Regions from separate parts of the Enterobacter sp. JBIWA008 genome, predicted to be linked through region 3. Evidence: predicted binding sites of a transcription regulator. Region 3 holds the regulator's gene; each other region holds the start of a gene.
The links. The regulator sigma-54, encoded in region 3, starts transcription at its own class of promoters, with help from an activator protein. The targets are predictions, from matches to a motif close to GTTGGCACANNTTTCGCTNT.
Positions count from the first base shown of each region.

Region 1: the regulator sigma-54 is predicted to act here: its motif matches at 2,540-2,559, upstream of glnA (glutamate--ammonia ligase).
Region 2: the regulator sigma-54 is predicted to act here: its motif matches at 2,197-2,216, upstream of glnK (P-II family nitrogen regulator).

Region 1 is NZ_CP074149.1:4,751,308-4,756,749, forward strand. Features, by position in the region: gene ompL (porin OmpL) at 1-364, shown strand, start outside; gene typA (ribosome-dependent GTPase TypA) at 444-2,267, opposite strand; gene glnA (glutamate--ammonia ligase) at 2,646-4,055, shown strand; gene glnL (nitrogen regulation protein NR(II)) at 4,227-5,276, shown strand; gene glnG (nitrogen regulation protein NR(I)) at 5,288-5,442, shown strand, end outside.
Region 2 is NZ_CP074149.1:1,110,149-1,115,590, forward strand. Features, by position in the region: gene KGP24_RS05385 (SmdA family multidrug ABC transporter permease/ATP-binding protein) at 1-272, shown strand, start outside; gene KGP24_RS05390 (SmdB family multidrug efflux ABC transporter permease/ATP-binding protein) at 265-2,046, shown strand; gene glnK (P-II family nitrogen regulator) at 2,267-2,605, shown strand; gene amtB (ammonium transporter AmtB) at 2,641-3,930, shown strand; gene tesB (acyl-CoA thioesterase II) at 4,027-4,887, opposite strand; gene KGP24_RS05410 (YbaY family lipoprotein) at 5,088-5,442, shown strand, end outside.
Region 3 is NZ_CP074149.1:4,296,374-4,301,815, reverse strand. Features, by position in the region: gene mtgA (monofunctional biosynthetic peptidoglycan transglycosylase) at 1-406, shown strand, start outside; gene npr (PTS phosphocarrier protein NPr) at 446-718, opposite strand; gene rapZ (RNase adapter RapZ) at 715-1,569, opposite strand; gene ptsN (PTS IIA-like nitrogen regulatory protein PtsN) at 1,615-2,106, opposite strand; gene hpf (ribosome hibernation promoting factor) at 2,189-2,476, opposite strand; gene rpoN (RNA polymerase factor sigma-54) at 2,499-3,932, opposite strand; gene lptB (LPS export ABC transporter ATP-binding protein) at 3,980-4,705, opposite strand; gene lptA (lipopolysaccharide ABC transporter substrate-binding protein LptA) at 4,712-5,266, opposite strand; gene lptC (LPS export ABC transporter periplasmic protein LptC) at 5,235-5,442, opposite strand, start outside.

The DNA of each region.
Region 1 (5,442 bases), 450 kb from region 3:
CACCAACTATAAATTCGTCGACTGGTTCAACCTGACGTTCCGCTATCGCTATAACCATAACAATTATGATACGCCGGACTATAACGGGCAGATGGATAAAAACGACACGCACGAGTTTGCCAACTACTGGAATTTCAAAGTGACGGATGCGTTTTTCTACACGTTTGAACCGCACTTTTTCCAGCGGGTGAATGATTATCACAGCAAAAATGGCAAAGACCATCACTGGGAAATTACCAATAAGTTTAGCTATAAGATCGACAGAAACTGGCTGCCGTACCTTGAGCTTCAGTGGCTGGACAGATGGAATTATTACAACCGCGAGCAGTACCGGATTCGCTTGGGGTTACGGTACTCGTTCTAATAAAAAAGCCGCTGAGAAATCAGCGGCTTTTTAGCTGCCGGGTGGCGCGTACGCTTACCCGGCCTACGGATTGACCGTATTAGTCTTCTTTCGCACCGCGCATAGCACGCTTACGATCGTTCTCGGTCAGGTGACGTTTACGGATACGAATTGACTGTGGAGTCACTTCTACCAGTTCGTCATCATCGATGAATTCCAGAGCCTGCTCCAGAGTCATCTTGATCGGTGGAACCAGAACCGTTGCTTCGTCAGTACCGGACGCACGCATGTTGGTCAGTTTCTTACCGGTCAGGCAGTTTACGGTCAGGTCGTTAGAACGACTGTGAATACCGATGATCTGGCCTTCGTAAACTTCAGCACCGTGACCCAGGAACAGCTTGCCGCGATCCTGCAGACCGAACAGCGCAAACGCAACCGCTTTACCCTGACCGTTGGAGATCAGCACGCCGTTGTTACGCTGGCCCACTTCGCCCGGACGCACGTCGTCGTAGTGGCTGAAGGTGGAGTAAAGCAGACCGGTACCGGAGGTCATGGTCATGAACTCTGAACGGAAGCCGATCAAGCCACGGCTTGGGATCACGTAGTCGAGACGTACGCGGCCTTTGCCATCTGGATTCATGTTTTTCAGGTCGCCTTTACGCTCACCCAGAGCCTGCATCACAGAACCCTGATGCTGCTCTTCAACGTCCAGCGTGACGTTTTCGAACGGCTCTTGTTTACGGCCGTCGATTTCGCGGAAGATAACTTTCGGACGGGAAACCGCCATTTCGAAACCTTCACGACGCATGTTTTCGATCAGAACAGACAGGTGCAGCTCACCACGACCCGAAACGCGGAATGCATCAGCGTCTTCGGTTTCTTCAACGCGCAGCGCAACGTTGTGTACCAGCTCTTTGTTCAGGCGGTCAAGGATCTGACGAGAGGTAACGAATTTACCTTCTTTACCACAGAACGGAGAGGTGTTGACGTTGAAGAACATGGATACGGTTGGTTCATCAACGGACAGAGCTGGCAGCGCTTCGACGTTCTGCGGATCGCAAATGGTGTCGGAGATGTTCAGTTCACCCAGACCGGTGATAGCGATGATGTCGCCCGCTTCCGCAACGTCACTCTCGATACGCTCAAGACCCAGGTGGGTCAGTACTTTACCGACTTTACCGTTACGGGTTTTGCCTTCGCTATCGATGATAGTAACCTGCTGGTTAGGCTTCACTTTACCGCGCTTGATACGACCAATGCCGATTACGCCAACGTAGTTGTTGTAGTCGAGCTGAGAGATCTGCATCTGCAGGGTGCCGTCGAGATCGACGTTTGGCGCAGGAACTCGGTCAACAATCGCCTGATACAGCGGGGTCATGTCTTCAGCCATGTCTTCGTGGTCCAGACCAGCGATACCGTTCAGCGCAGAGGCGTAAACGATAGGGAAGTCCAGCTGCTCGTCGGTCGCGTCGAGGTTAACGAACAGGTCGAAGACCTGGTCAACAACCCAGTCAGGACGCGCGCCAGGGCGGTCAACTTTGTTGATAACAACGATTGGCTTCAGACCATGGGCAAAAGCTTTTTTGGTCACGAAGCGCGTCTGTGGCATTGGGCCATCCATTGCGTCAACGACCAGCAGAACGGAGTCTACCATGGACATTACACGTTCAACTTCACCACCGAAGTCGGCGTGCCCTGGGGTATCAACGATGTTGATACGGTAGTCATTCCATTTAATCGCGGTGTTTTTAGCGAGGATGGTAATCCCACGCTCTTTCTCCAAATCGTTGGAGTCCATCACGCGTTCTTGGGTTTCGGCACGCGCATCAAACGTACCGGATTGCTGCAGCAGCTTGTCAACCAGGGTAGTTTTACCATGGTCTACGTGCGCGATGATGGCGATGTTACGCAAATTTTCGATCACAACTTTGCCTCAGGCATTTAGAAATAGCGCGTTATTGTACACGGATTAATCGCACTACAAAACAGGATCACAAACATCCCCCGCAAACAAGTATTGCAGAGATGCTTTGTGATCGCTTTCACGGAGCGGTAAAAGGGCACTTTAACGTAAATTGCACCAATATGGTGCTCAATGTTCACATTGAAGCACTATACTGGTGCAACAAATCCATCGTGGTGCAGCCCTTTTGCACTATGGTGCGCATGATAACGCCTTTTTGGGGTGTTTTAAAAGTTGGCACAGATTTCGCTTTATAAAAAATACATGGCACCAGCCAGTACAAACAGAAATTGAAGACCTCGTTACCACGACGACAATGACCAATCTGGAGAGTTAAGTATGTCCGCTGAACACGTTTTGACGATGCTGAACGAACATGAAGTGAAGTTTGTTGATCTGCGCTTCACCGATACCAAAGGTAAAGAACAGCACGTCACAATCCCTGCTCATCAGGTGAACGCCGAATTCTTTGAAGAAGGCAAAATGTTTGACGGCTCCTCCATTGGTGGCTGGAAAGGCATTAACGAATCCGACATGGTTCTGATGCCAGATGCGACCACTGCGGTCATTGATCCGTTCTTCGAAGAACCAACCCTGATCATCCGTTGCGACATCCTCGAGCCAGGCACGCTGCAGGGCTACGACCGCGACCCACGTTCTATCGCGAAACGCGCTGAAGAGTACCTGCGTTCTACCGGCATCGCAGACACCGTTCTGTTCGGGCCAGAGCCAGAATTCTTCCTGTTCGATGACATCCGTTTCGGTGCCTCTATTTCTGGCTCCCACGTGGCTATCGACGACATCGAAGGTGCATGGAACTCCTCCACCAAATACGAAGGTGGTAACAAAGGTCACCGTCCTGGCGTGAAAGGCGGTTACTTCCCGGTTCCTCCGGTCGACTCTGCGCAGGACATCCGTTCCACCATGTGTCTGGTGATGGAAGAGATGGGCCTGGTTGTTGAAGCTCACCACCACGAAGTGGCGACTGCTGGTCAGAACGAAGTGGCAACCCGCTTCAACACCATGACCAAAAAAGCGGACGAAATTCAGATCTACAAATATGTTGTGCACAACGTTGCGCACCGTTTCGGTAAAACCGCGACCTTCATGCCAAAACCAATGTTTGGCGATAACGGTTCCGGTATGCACTGCCACATGTCTCTGTCCAAGAACGGTACTAACCTGTTCTCTGGCGACAAATATGCCGGTCTGTCCGAGCAGGCGCTGTATTACATCGGCGGTGTAATCAAACACGCTAAAGCGATCAACGCCCTGGCGAACCCAACCACGAACTCCTACAAGCGTCTGGTCCCGGGCTACGAAGCGCCAGTGATGCTGGCCTACTCTGCGCGTAACCGTTCTGCTTCTATCCGTATCCCGGTGGTGGCTTCTCCTAAAGCGCGTCGTATCGAAGTGCGCTTCCCGGACCCAGCGGCTAACCCATACCTGTGCTTCGCAGCGCTGCTGATGGCCGGTCTGGACGGTATCAAGAACAAGATCCACCCTGGCGAAGCGATGGACAAAAACCTGTACGACCTGCCGCCAGAAGAAGCGAAAGAGATCCCACAGGTTGCTGGTTCTCTGGAAGAAGCCCTGCAGGCGCTGGACGCAGACCGCGAGTTCCTGACTGCAGGTGGCGTATTCACTGACGACGCTATCGATGCTTACATCGCCCTGCGTATGGAAGAGAACGACCGCGTGCGTATGACGCCACACCCGGTAGAGTTCGAGCTGTACTACAGCGTTTAATTAAAGTTGTTTTACCCGGCGTGATAAGCGCCGGGGGTAGTTGCCGTGGAAACTTTTAGCCCATCTCCGGATGGGCTTTTTTCTCCACCAACAACCTGATCTCACGCGCTTTTTACGCCGAAAACGCTATACTGCACTAAATTAGTGCAAACGACTCCAGGAGACTGCTGAATGGCAACTGGCACGCTGCCCGATGCTGGGCAGATCCTCAATTCTTTGATTAACAGCATTTTGCTGGTCGATGACGAGCTGGCCGTTCATTACGCCAACCCGGCGGCGCAGCAGCTGCTCGCTCAAAGCGCACGTAAACTGTTCGGCACCCCGCTTCCTGAACTCCTGAGCTATTTTTCGCTGAATATTGGCCTGATGCAGGAAAGTTTGCAGGCTGGCCAGGGGTTTACCGATAACGAAGTGACGCTGGTGATCGACGGGCGCTCGCACATTCTGTCGCTTACCGCGCAGCGTCTTCCCGATGGGATGATCCTGCTGGAAATGGCGCCGATGGATAATCAGCGTCGACTGAGCCAGGAGCAGCTTCAGCATGCGCAGCAAATTGCCGCCCGGGATCTGGTGCGCGGTCTGGCGCATGAAATCAAAAACCCGCTGGGTGGGTTACGCGGCGCGGCGCAGCTTCTGACCAAGGCGCTGCCCGACCCCGCGCTGGCGGAGTATACCAACGTCATCATTGAGCAGGCGGACCGTCTGCGGAACCTGGTAGACCGTCTTCTCGGTCCGCAGCAGCCGGGAATGCACGTCACTGAAAGCATCCATAAAGTGGCTGAGCGGGTGGTGAAGCTCGTCTCAATGGAGCTGCCGGAGAACGTCACGCTGGTACGTGATTACGACCCAAGCCTGCCGGAACTGGCCCATGACCCGGACCAGATTGAGCAGGTTCTGTTGAATATTGTGCGTAATGCCCTGCAGGCGCTGGGGCCCGACGGGGGCGAGATTATTTTACGCACCCGTACCGCCTTCCAGCTCACCTTACACGGCGTGCGCTACCGGCTGGCGGCCCGAATCGACGTTGAGGATAACGGGCCCGGCATTCCATCGCATCTGCAGGATACCCTGTTCTACCCGATGGTAAGCGGTCGCGAAGGCGGGACCGGCCTGGGCTTATCCATTGCCCGAAGTTTGATCGATCAACACTCCGGAAAAATTGAATTTACCAGTTGGCCGGGACATACCGAGTTTTCGGTTTTCCTGCCGATTAAAAAATAAAGGTGACGTTTATGCAACGAGGGATAGTCTGGGTAGTCGATGACGATAGCTCCATCCGTTGGGTGCTTGAACGCGCGCTCACAGGGGTGGGCTTAAGCTGCACGACGTTTGAGAGCGGCAGCGAAGTGCTTGACGCACTCACCACCAAAACGCCAGATGTTCTGCT
Region 2 (5,442 bases), 1.6 Mb from region 3:
CCGCCGTGGACGGCCGTACCGAGCATCAGATCCTGCATAACCTGCGACAGTGGGGCGACGGCCGCACGGTGATTATCAGCGCCCACCGTTTGTCGGCGCTCACCGAAGCCAGCGAAATTCTGGTCTTACAACACGGGCACATTGCCCAGCGCGGGCAGCATGAAGCGCTTGCCGAGCAGCCGGGCTGGTATCGCGATATGTACCGCTATCAACAGCTTGAGGCGGCACTGGACGATGCGCCGGAGCAGGATGAGGAGGCCGCCAATGCGTAAGCTCGGAACGATGTGGCCGACGCTCAAACGTCTGCTGGCCTACGGCTCGCCGTGGCGTAAACCGCTCTCCGTGGCCGTGCTTTTGCTCTGGATAGCGGCGATTGCTGAAGTGAGCGGTCCGCTGCTCATTAGCTACTTCATCGACAACATGGTCGCCAAACGCTACCTTCCGCTGGGGCTGGTGGCGGGCTTAGGCGCGGCCTACGTTGGCCTGCAGCTGGCGGCGGCAGGGCTGCACTATGCTCAGTCGCTGCTGTTTAACCGTGCAGCCGTGGGCGTCGTTCAGCAGCTGCGTACGGATGTGATGGACGCGGCGCTTCGCCAGCCGCTCAGCGAGTTTGATACCCAGCCGGTCGGGCAGGTGATTTCGCGCGTGACCAACGATACCGAGGTGATCCGCGATCTGTACGTCACCGTGGTGGCAACCGTATTGCGCAGCGCAGCGCTGATTGGCGCGATGCTGGTGGCGATGTTCAGCCTTGACTGGCGCATGGCGCTGGTGGCGATCACCATCTTCCCGGCAGTGCTGATTGTCATGGTCATTTACCAGCGCTACAGCACGCCAATCGTGCGTCGGGTGCGCGCTTATCTGGCCGACATCAACGATGGCTTCAACGAAGTGATCAACGGCATGAGCGTCATCCAGCAGTTCCGCCAGCAGGCGCGCTTTGGCGAACGCATGGGTGAAGCCAGCCGTTCGCACTACATGGCGCGTATGCAGACGCTGCGGCTTGATGGTTTCCTGCTGCGTCCGCTGCTGAGCCTTTTCTCGGCGCTGGTGCTTTGCGGGCTGCTGATGCTCTTTGGGCTGAGCTCAAACGGTACGATCGAAGTGGGCGTGCTGTACGCCTTTATCAGCTATCTCGGGCGTCTTAACGAGCCGCTGATCGAGCTTACCACCCAGCAATCGATGCTGCAGCAGGCGGTTGTCGCCGGTGAGCGCGTGTTTGAGCTGATGGACAGGCCGCGCCAGGCCTACGGCAATGACGAGCGACCTCTGCAAAGCGGGACTATCGCCTTTGATAACGTCTCGTTTGCCTATCGCGAAGACCGGCTGGTGCTGCAGGACATCACGCTTGACGTTCCGTCGCGCGGTTTCGTGGCGCTGGTGGGGCATACCGGCAGCGGTAAGAGCACGCTTGCCAGCCTGTTGATGGGCTATTACCCGGTCACGCACGGCGAAATCCGCCTCGACGGGCGCCCGCTCGCGTCTCTCAGCCACACCGTGTTGCGTAAAGGCGTCGCGATGGTGCAGCAGGATCCGGTCGTGCTGGCCGATACCTTCTACGCCAACGTGACCCTGGGGCGAGACTACTCCCAGGAGCAGGTCTGGGACGTGCTGGAAAAAGTGCAGCTGGCAGAGCTGGCGCGCGGGTTTAGCGATGGGATCAATACCAAACTGGGCGAGCAGGGTAACAATCTCTCCGTCGGGCAAAAGCAGCTCCTGGCGCTGGCACGCGTCCTGATTGAAACGCCGCAGATACTGATTCTGGATGAAGCCACGGCCAGTATTGACTCCGGCACCGAGCAGGCCATCCAGCAGGCGCTGGCCGCGGTCCGCGACCATACGACGCTGGTGGTGATTGCCCACCGTCTTTCCACTATAGTCGATGCCGATACCATTCTGGTGCTACATCGCGGACAGGCCGTTGAACGCGGTACGCACCGTGAACTGCTGGAAGCAAAAGGGCGCTACTGGCAGATGTACCAGCTGCAGCTGGCGGGCGAAGAGCTGGCGGCTAGCGCGCGTGATGAAGAGTCGCTTAGCGCCTGATGCACTAAAATGAGGCGACGCGCTAACGGTCATTCCTGTTGGTGCAAAACTGAAACGCACCCTGCACCGGCATGGTGCGTTTTTTTTCACCTACGCGTTGAACAGAACCGCGTAACGCTCATCGCACCGTTGTTCCCCCTCGTTTTCATTTCTGGCACACCCCTTGCAATACCTTCTGCGTAAGCTACGGCCATTACCGAATTCTGACTGGAGGGGATCTATGAAGCTGGTTACGGTTGTAATCAAACCATTCAAACTCGAAGACGTGCGTGAAGCGTTGTCTTCTATGGGTATTCAGGGACTGACTGTCACCGAAGTGAAAGGCTTTGGTCGTCAGAAGGGTCATGCCGAGCTTTATCGCGGGGCGGAATACAGCGTTAACTTCCTGCCAAAAGTAAAAATTGATGTCGCGATTGCTGACGATCAGCTTGATGAAGTCATTGATGTCATTAGCAAAGCGGCCTATACCGGCAAAATTGGCGACGGCAAAATTTTCGTTGCCGAACTGCAGCGCGTCATTCGCATTCGTACCGGCGAATCTGACGAAGCGGCTCTGTAAGTAACTCCTGGCACACAGTGATAGGGATCGAGAAAATGAAGATAGCAACACTCAAAACGGGTCTGGGTTCGCTGGCACTGCTGCCGGGCCTGGCGCTGGCTGCTACCCCTGCGGTGGTCGACAAAGCCGACAACGCCTTTATGATGATCAGCACCGCGCTGGTGCTGTTCATGTCAATTCCGGGCATTGCGCTGTTCTACGGCGGCCTGATCCGTGGCAAAAACGTTCTCTCCATGCTGACGCAGGTTGCCGTGACGTTTGCACTGGTCTGCGTGCTGTGGGTGGTTTACGGTTACTCGCTGGCGTTCGGCACGGGCAACGCGTTCTTTGGTAACTTCGACTGGGTGATGCTGAAAAATATTGAGCTGACCGCGCTGATGGGCAGCTTCTATCAGTACATCCACGTTGCGTTCCAGGGCTCCTTCGCCTGTATTACCGTCGGGCTTATTGTGGGCGCGCTCGCCGAGCGTATTCGTTTCTCTGCCGTCCTGATCTTCGTGGTGGTTTGGCTGACGCTCTCCTATGTGCCGATTGCGCACATGGTCTGGGGGGGCGGTCTGCTGGCAACGCATGGTGCGCTGGACTTTGCGGGCGGTACCGTTGTACACATCAACGCCGCGGTAGCGGGTCTGGTGGGTGCCTACCTGATTGGCAAACGCGTGGGCTTCGGTAAAGAAGCGTTCAAACCGCACAACCTGCCGATGGTGTTTACCGGTACGGCTATCCTCTACTTTGGCTGGTTTGGCTTCAACGCCGGCTCGGCAAGTGCAGCAAACGAAATCGCCGCGCTGGCCTTCGTGAACACCGTTGTGGCCACGGCGGGGGCAATCCTCTCCTGGGTGTTTGGCGAGTGGGCGGTACGCGGTAAACCTTCTCTGCTGGGTGCCTGTTCGGGTGCCATTGCCGGTCTGGTTGGCATTACGCCAGCATGTGGTTATGTCGGTGTAGGCGGTGCGCTGCTGGTCGGCCTGGTGTCCGGTCTGGCGGGTCTGTGGGGCGTGACCGCACTGAAACGTCTGCTGCGCGTTGACGACCCATGCGATGTGTTTGGTGTTCACGGCGTGTGCGGCATCGTTGGTTGTATCATGACCGGTATCTTTGCCGCGAAATCGCTCGGTGGCGTGGGCTACGCAGAAGGCGTCACCATGGTTCATCAGGTGCTGGTACAGCTGGAAAGTATTGCTATCACCGTTGTCTGGTCTGCCGTTGTCGCTTTCATTGGCTATAAGCTGGCGGATATGACGGTTGGCCTGCGCGTACCGGAAGAGCAGGAGCGTGAAGGTCTGGACGTCAACAGCCACGGCGAGAATGCGTATAACGCCTGATAAACAGCAAAACGGCAACCAAAGGTTGCCGTTTTTAATGTGTATTCCCTCTCCCTGTGGGAGAGGGGCAGGGTGAGGGCATCAGGCCGTACACAATCACCCGCGATTACGCATCACCCCTTCCTGTACGGTAGAAGCCACCAGCACGCCATCCTGAGTATAAAACTCCCCGCGCACAAACCCGCGTGCACTCGACGCTGACGTACTCTCCACGCTGTAAAGCAGCCACTCATTCATGTTGAATGGACGGTGGAACCACATGGAGTGATCGATCGTCGCGACTTGCATCCCTTTTTCCAGGAAACCAACGCCGTGCGGCTGCAGCGCCACCGGCAGGAAGTTGAAATCTGACGCATAGCCCAGCAGATACTGATGCACGCGGAAATCTTCCGGCACGCTCCCGTTGGCACGGATCCAGACCTGGCGTTTTGGCTCGGCGGTATGGCCTTTCATGGGGTTGTGGAACTCAACCGGGCGGATCTCCAGCGGCTTATCGCAGAGAAACTTCTCTTTGACCTGCGGCGGAAGCAGATGCGCCAGCGCGCGGGCAATATCCGTCTCTGATTTTAAAGAGTCGGGTGACGGAGCCGGGGGCATCACTTTTTGATGCTCGTAGCCGGGTTCCGGCGCCTGGAAAGAGGCGGTCATGTAAAAGATCGGCTTGCCGTTCTGAATGGCCGCGACGCGGCGTGCGCTGAAACTGTTGCCGTCTCGCAGGACTTCAACGTCATAAACAATCGGTTTTGCGCTATCGCCAGGGCGTAAGAAGTAGCTGTGGAACGAATGCACCAGACGGTCTGCCGGGACAGTCTCCTTTGCTGCGTACAGTGCCTGTCCGACGACTTGCCCCCCGAAGACCTGGCGTAAGCCGAGATCTTCGCTCTGTCCGCGAAAGAGTCCTTCCTCAATTTTTTCCAGATTCAGTAATGTCAGCAGATTGTTCAGTGCCTGACTCATAGTTGTCCTCAATAAACGCCGTAGCGAAAGATAGGCAGAGTATAACGCAGAAATGAAAGTGGTCCGATGGGTAGAATAATCTGAATATCGGCACGTTTTCAGGCATAAATCGGTGATCTGTGCCACACTTGAATGCGTTATGTGATTGAAACGACATCGGATGGGATCGATCCCGCTGGTGCATTGATAAGGAGACTTCAATGAAACTCGTGCCCATGCTAAGTGGTGTAGCTATTGCGGTGGCGTTGTCCGCCTGTGCCGGTAAGAGCGCCCAGGTGCCGGTTCCAGCTGCAGATCCGAACGGGATAAATGCCCTTTCACAGCAATCCATTCAGCAGCCTAATGTGTCCGGTACCATCTGGATTAAACAGAGAGTCGCTCTGCCACCGGACGCAGTATTAACGGTAACGCTGTCTGATGCTTCCCTGGCCGACGCGCCGTCGAAAGTCGTGGCTCAGCGCGCCGTTCGTACCGAAGGCAAGCAGGCGCCGTTTAGCTTCGTATTGCCGTATAACCCTTCGGACGTTCAGCCTAACGCCCGTATTCTGCTGAGCG
Region 3 (5,442 bases):
TCATGAAAACCGCGTGCGTGGTGCGTCGACCTTGTCGCAGCAGACGGCCAAAAATCTGTTTCTGTGGGATGGTCGAAGCTGGGTGCGAAAAGGGCTGGAAGCGGGGTTAACTCTGGGGATGGAAACGGTCTGGAGCAAAAAACGTATTCTGACCGTCTATCTCAATGTGGCTGAGTTTGGCGACGGTATTTTTGGCGTGGAAGCTGCCGCACAGCGGTATTTCAATAAGCCGGCCAGCCGTCTGAGCATGTCAGAAGCAGCGCTATTGGCCGCTGTTTTACCGAATCCTATCCGCTTTAAAGCCAGTGCTCCATCAGGTTACGTGCGAAGCCGTCAGGCGTGGATTTTGCGCCAGATGAATCAGCTCGGCGGAGAGGGGTTTATGCAGCGTAATAATCTTATGTAGGGCGGGTAAGCGCAGCGCCACCCGCCGAATGGGTGAACGTTAGTCTTCGTCAAAGCCAGCGTTAAACAGGGCAATCACCGCCGCCAGCGCTTCCTCTTCCTGAGGACCGGTGGCTTCTACTTCAATCTGGCGCCCTTTGGCGGAATCCAGCATCAGCAGAGCGATCACGCTGTTGGCCTCCGCTTCGGTACCTTCGTCATTCCGCAGCAGAACTTCCGCATCGAAACCCTGCATCAGCTCAAACAGTTTCATCGCCGGGCGTGCATGCATACCCAGCTTATTGGTGATCTCAACGGTCTGTTTTACGGTCATGTTTTACGTTTTTCCAGCGTGCGATGACGGGACTGAACGTTCTTCCCGCGCGAGCGGAAATAGTCGGCCAGCTGTTCGGCGATATAAACCGAACGATGTTTACCGCCGGTACAGCCAATCGCCACCGTCAGGTAGCTACGATTGTTTGTCTCCAGCATAGGTAACCATAGCTCAAGGTAGCTTCGCGTCTGGTAGATAAAATTGTGAACTTCTGTGTGCCTGTCGAGGAAGGCCGCGACGGGTTTATCCAGACCGGTCATTGGACGCAGTTTCGGATCCCAGTGCGGGTTCGGCAGGAAGCGCACGTCGAAAACATAATCCGCATCAATCGGGATACCGTGCTTGAAGCCAAAGGATTCGAACACAATCGTCAGTTCGCGCTCGCGTTTACCCAACAGCCGGGTACGTAGCATTTCCGCCAGCTCGTGAACGGACATCTCAGAGGTATCGACAATCAGGTCGGCACGAGAACGCAGCGGCTCCAGCAGATCGCTCTCTTCATCGATAGCACTCTCCAGAGAGAGGTTCTTACTGGAAAGCGGGTGCAAACGACGGGTATCGCTGTAGCGGCGGATCAGGGTATTACGGTCTGCATCGAGGAACAGCAGCTGAGGCGAGAACGCGTCAGGCAGGTTGCTCATGGCCTGTTCGAAGATCTCTGGCGATTCCGGCATGTTACGGACGTCGATACTGACGGCGGCAGAGGTTTGTCTCTCTGCAAGCGTGCGGGCCAGGTCAGGCAATAACACGACCGGCAGGTTATCGACGCAATAAAAACCCATGTCTTCCAGCGCGCGCAGAGCAACGGATTTCCCCGACCCTGAACGGCCACTGACAATCATCAGCACCATGTTCCGTTTCTCCTCAGGACAACAGATGTGAAGGCCATCTCCTGGTTATGCATCATCCTGATTGCCTTCTGCTTCAGTGATAATTTGATAGAGCTCTTCATCACTTTGGGCCGAGCGCAGTCGACGGCAAATAGTTTTATCGGCCAGACGTTTTGCGACCAGCGACAGCGTATGCAGATGGGTTTTCGTCTGATCGGCAGGTACCAGCAGCGCGAAGAGGAGATCGACGGGCTGGTTATCAATGGCATCAAAAGCGATGGGTGTTTCAAGCTGCACAAACACACCCACGGCACGCAGGGTATCCTCTTCCAGTTTGCCGTGCGGGATCGCGATGCCGTTGCCGATACCGGTACTGCCCATTTTTTCACGGGTCAGAATCGCTTCGAACACCACCTGCGGCGGCAGACCCAGCTGTTTTGCAGCCAGTTCACTGATGATCTCCAGCGCACGTTTTTTGCTCTGGCAGTGAACCGCACTGCGGGTACATTCCTGGTTAAGGACATTGCTCAGTTGAAGAGCGGAATCGTTGTTCATCATAATTTCACCTAAGCGCTAACTGTACAAATGGCCTGTTGTGTTTCACAACAGGCCTTCCTGCACCCGTTAACTGCCCGGACAATTAGTGTTGTTTCAGTTTATCTTTATGTTTATTGAGCTGTCGTGCAAGCTTATCAATTAAGCCGTCGATAGCCGCGTACATGTCTTGCCCTTCCGCACTGGCATGCAGTTCACCCCCGTTAACATGCAGGGTGGCATCCGAGATATGAGTCACTTTCTCCACTTTCAACACAATATAGACCTGATTGATCCTTTCGAAATACTGCTCGAGTTTTGCAAACTTCGCGTTCACGAAGTCGCGTAAAGCCTCAGTAATTTCGACGTTTTGTCCAGTGATGTTGAGCTGCATAGTGTCTTCCTTATCGGTTGTGTCAGACCAGCTGTTTACGCTGGTTGGACGGCGGAATGGATAAAGACTCTCGATACTTCGCAACAGTACGTCGTGCCACCATAATACCCTGATCGGACAGCATGGTGGTTAACTTACTGTCGCTTAGTGGCTTCGCGGGGTTCTCCGCGGCGATCAACTTCTTCACCAGGGCACGAATGGCCGTTGACGACGCTTCACCGCCGCCCTCGGTATTCACATGGCTGGAGAAAAAATACTTAAGCTCAAAAATACCGCGTGGACTGTGCAGATACTTCTGCGTGGTGACACGGGAAATGGTTGATTCATGCATTTCGACGGCCTGGGCGATATCCGCCAGCACCATCGGTTTCATATACTCTTCGCCCTGCTCAAAGAAAGCCTGCTGCTGTTCGACAATACAGCGGCTGACGCGTAGCAGCGTATCATTTCGGCTCTCCAGACTTTTGATCAGCCATCGCGCTTCCTGAAGATTGCTACGAATATATTGATTGTCGGAGTCGTTACGCGCGCTGGTGCACATGGAGGCATACTGCTGATTGATTTGCAGGCGAGGGATGCTGTCTGAGTTCAGTTCAACGACCCAGCGGTCATTATGTTTTCTGACCAGTACGTCCGGAATGACGTATTCGGGCTCGCTGGTCTGGATCGACTGTCCCGGGCGCGGATCGAGCGACTGGATCAGATTCACCGCTTCTTTCAGCACCTCTTCTTTCAGGCGCGTGACGCGCATCAGGGAGCGGAAATCGTGGTTGGCCAACAGATCCAGATGATCGCTGATGATTAAGCGCGCCTCGTCGAGCCATGGCGTCTCTTTGCTGAATTGAGAAAGCTGGATCAGCAGGCAGTCACGCAGATCTTTTGCGGCCACGCCTATCGGATCGAAACGCTGGATGCGCTTCAGTACGGCTTCAACTTCCTCAAGCTCAATCTCGTCGTCGCCCATGCTTTCCAGAATATCGTCCAGCGTGACGGTCAAATAGCCGGTGTCGTCAACGGCATCGACAATTGACGTGGCAATCGCGCGGTCGGTATCGGAGAAGGGAGTCAGCTCCACCTGCCACATCAGGTAATCCTGCAGCGACTGGGTGGTTTCGCCCTGATAGACCGGTAGCTCATCATCCTGGTAGTCTGCACGCGTACCGGAAGGGGTTCCGGCGGTGTAAATTTCATCCCAGCTTGCATCCAGCGGTAGCTCGTCGGGCATCTCTTTTTGTTCGAGTGCATCCGCGGTGTCGAGCGCTTCTGTATCCTGAGATTGCTGGGTATCTACCTCGTCATGAAGATCGGTTTGTTCCAGCAGGGGGTTGCTGTCCAGCGCCTGCTGGAGCTCCTGCTGAAGTTCTAACGTGGACAGTTGCAACAGGCGAATTGCCTGCTGTAGCTGCGGCGTCATCGCCAGTTGTTGGCTGAGCCTTAATTGCAAACCTTGCTTCATGTTCAGAGCATTTTTCTCCGGTTCGGCGTTACGTTACCTCTACCCTATCAGAGTCGGAAGTCTTCCCCAAGATAGACGCGCTTAACATGATCGTCTTCGAGGATCTGCTGCGGCGTACCGTGGGCGATCAGATTGCCCTGGCTCACAATATACGCGCGTTCACATACGGCCAGCGTTTCACGGACGTTATGGTCGGTGATCAGTACGCCAAGACCGCTGTCACGCAGGTGCTCAATGATACGTTTAATGTCGATAACCGAGATCGGGTCAACGCCAGCAAACGGTTCATCCAGAAGGATAAATTTCGGGTTTGCGGCCAGCGCACGCGCAATCTCAACGCGACGGCGTTCACCCCCGGAGAGTGCCTGACCAAGGCTGTCGCGCAGATGCTCAATGTGGAACTCTTCCATCAGCTCGTTGGCACGATCCTGACGCTGTTCGCTGGTCAGATCGTTACGAATTTGCAGGACCGCCATCAGGTTGTCGTAAACGCTGAGACGACGGAAAATGGAGGCTTCCTGCGGCAGATAGCCGATCCCGCGACGCGCGCGCGCGTGCAGAGGCAGAAGGCTAATATCTTCATCATCAATGATAATGTTGCCGGCATCGCGCGGCACAATGCCAACGACCATGTAGAAGGTGGTGGTTTTACCCGCACCGTTAGGGCCAAGCAGCCCTACAATTTCGCCGGAGTTGACGGTCAGACTGACATCTTCTACGACACGGCGGCCCTTATAGGCCTTAGCGAGATTCTTTGCAGTTAATGTTGCCATAACGAATTAGTTACTCTTCTTCTGTGCCGGGGCCTGGCCTTTGCCTTTGTCCTGCAGCTGCGACGGAACCAGTACGGTCGTGACGCGTTTGCCTTTCTCGCTGGAGGCCTGCATTTTTTGCTCTTTCACCAGATAGGTAATCTGGTCGCCGGTAATGTTGCTATCCAACTGTTCCAGATACGCGTTTCCGGTCAGGATGACCAGGTCCTTCGCCAGCTCATAATGCATGTGCGTGGCGCGGCCTTTCACCGGCTTGCCGTTGTCCTGCATTTGATAGAAGGTCGCCGGATTACCATAGCCATCGATAATCTCTTTGCCCTGCTCGCCACCCGGACGGGTCACGACCACTTTGTCGGCGTTAATTTTGATGGTGCCCTGGGTCATGACGACGTTACCCGTGAAGGTGACGACGTTGCCCTGCATATCGAGAGACTGGGTATCGGACTCGATATGGATCGGTTGGTCGGTATCGCCCGTTACAGCAAGCGCGGGGAGACTGGTCGCCAGCATCGCGCTGGCGATAATTACTTTAAGGCTGAGTTTGTTTGTTTTGAATTTCATAGGAGGTTCTAACCTTTTCAATCAGCTCGGCGTTCTTGCTGCGTAAGTTCCCGCGCATTCTCAAACCGCTGGAATTAAATGTTGTGCCATACAGTGTGACCAGATCCTGCGAGGTCACGTCCTGGGTTACCAGGTTAATCTGGGCATTATCCGTCGTAATTTTTCGCAGTTGCGAG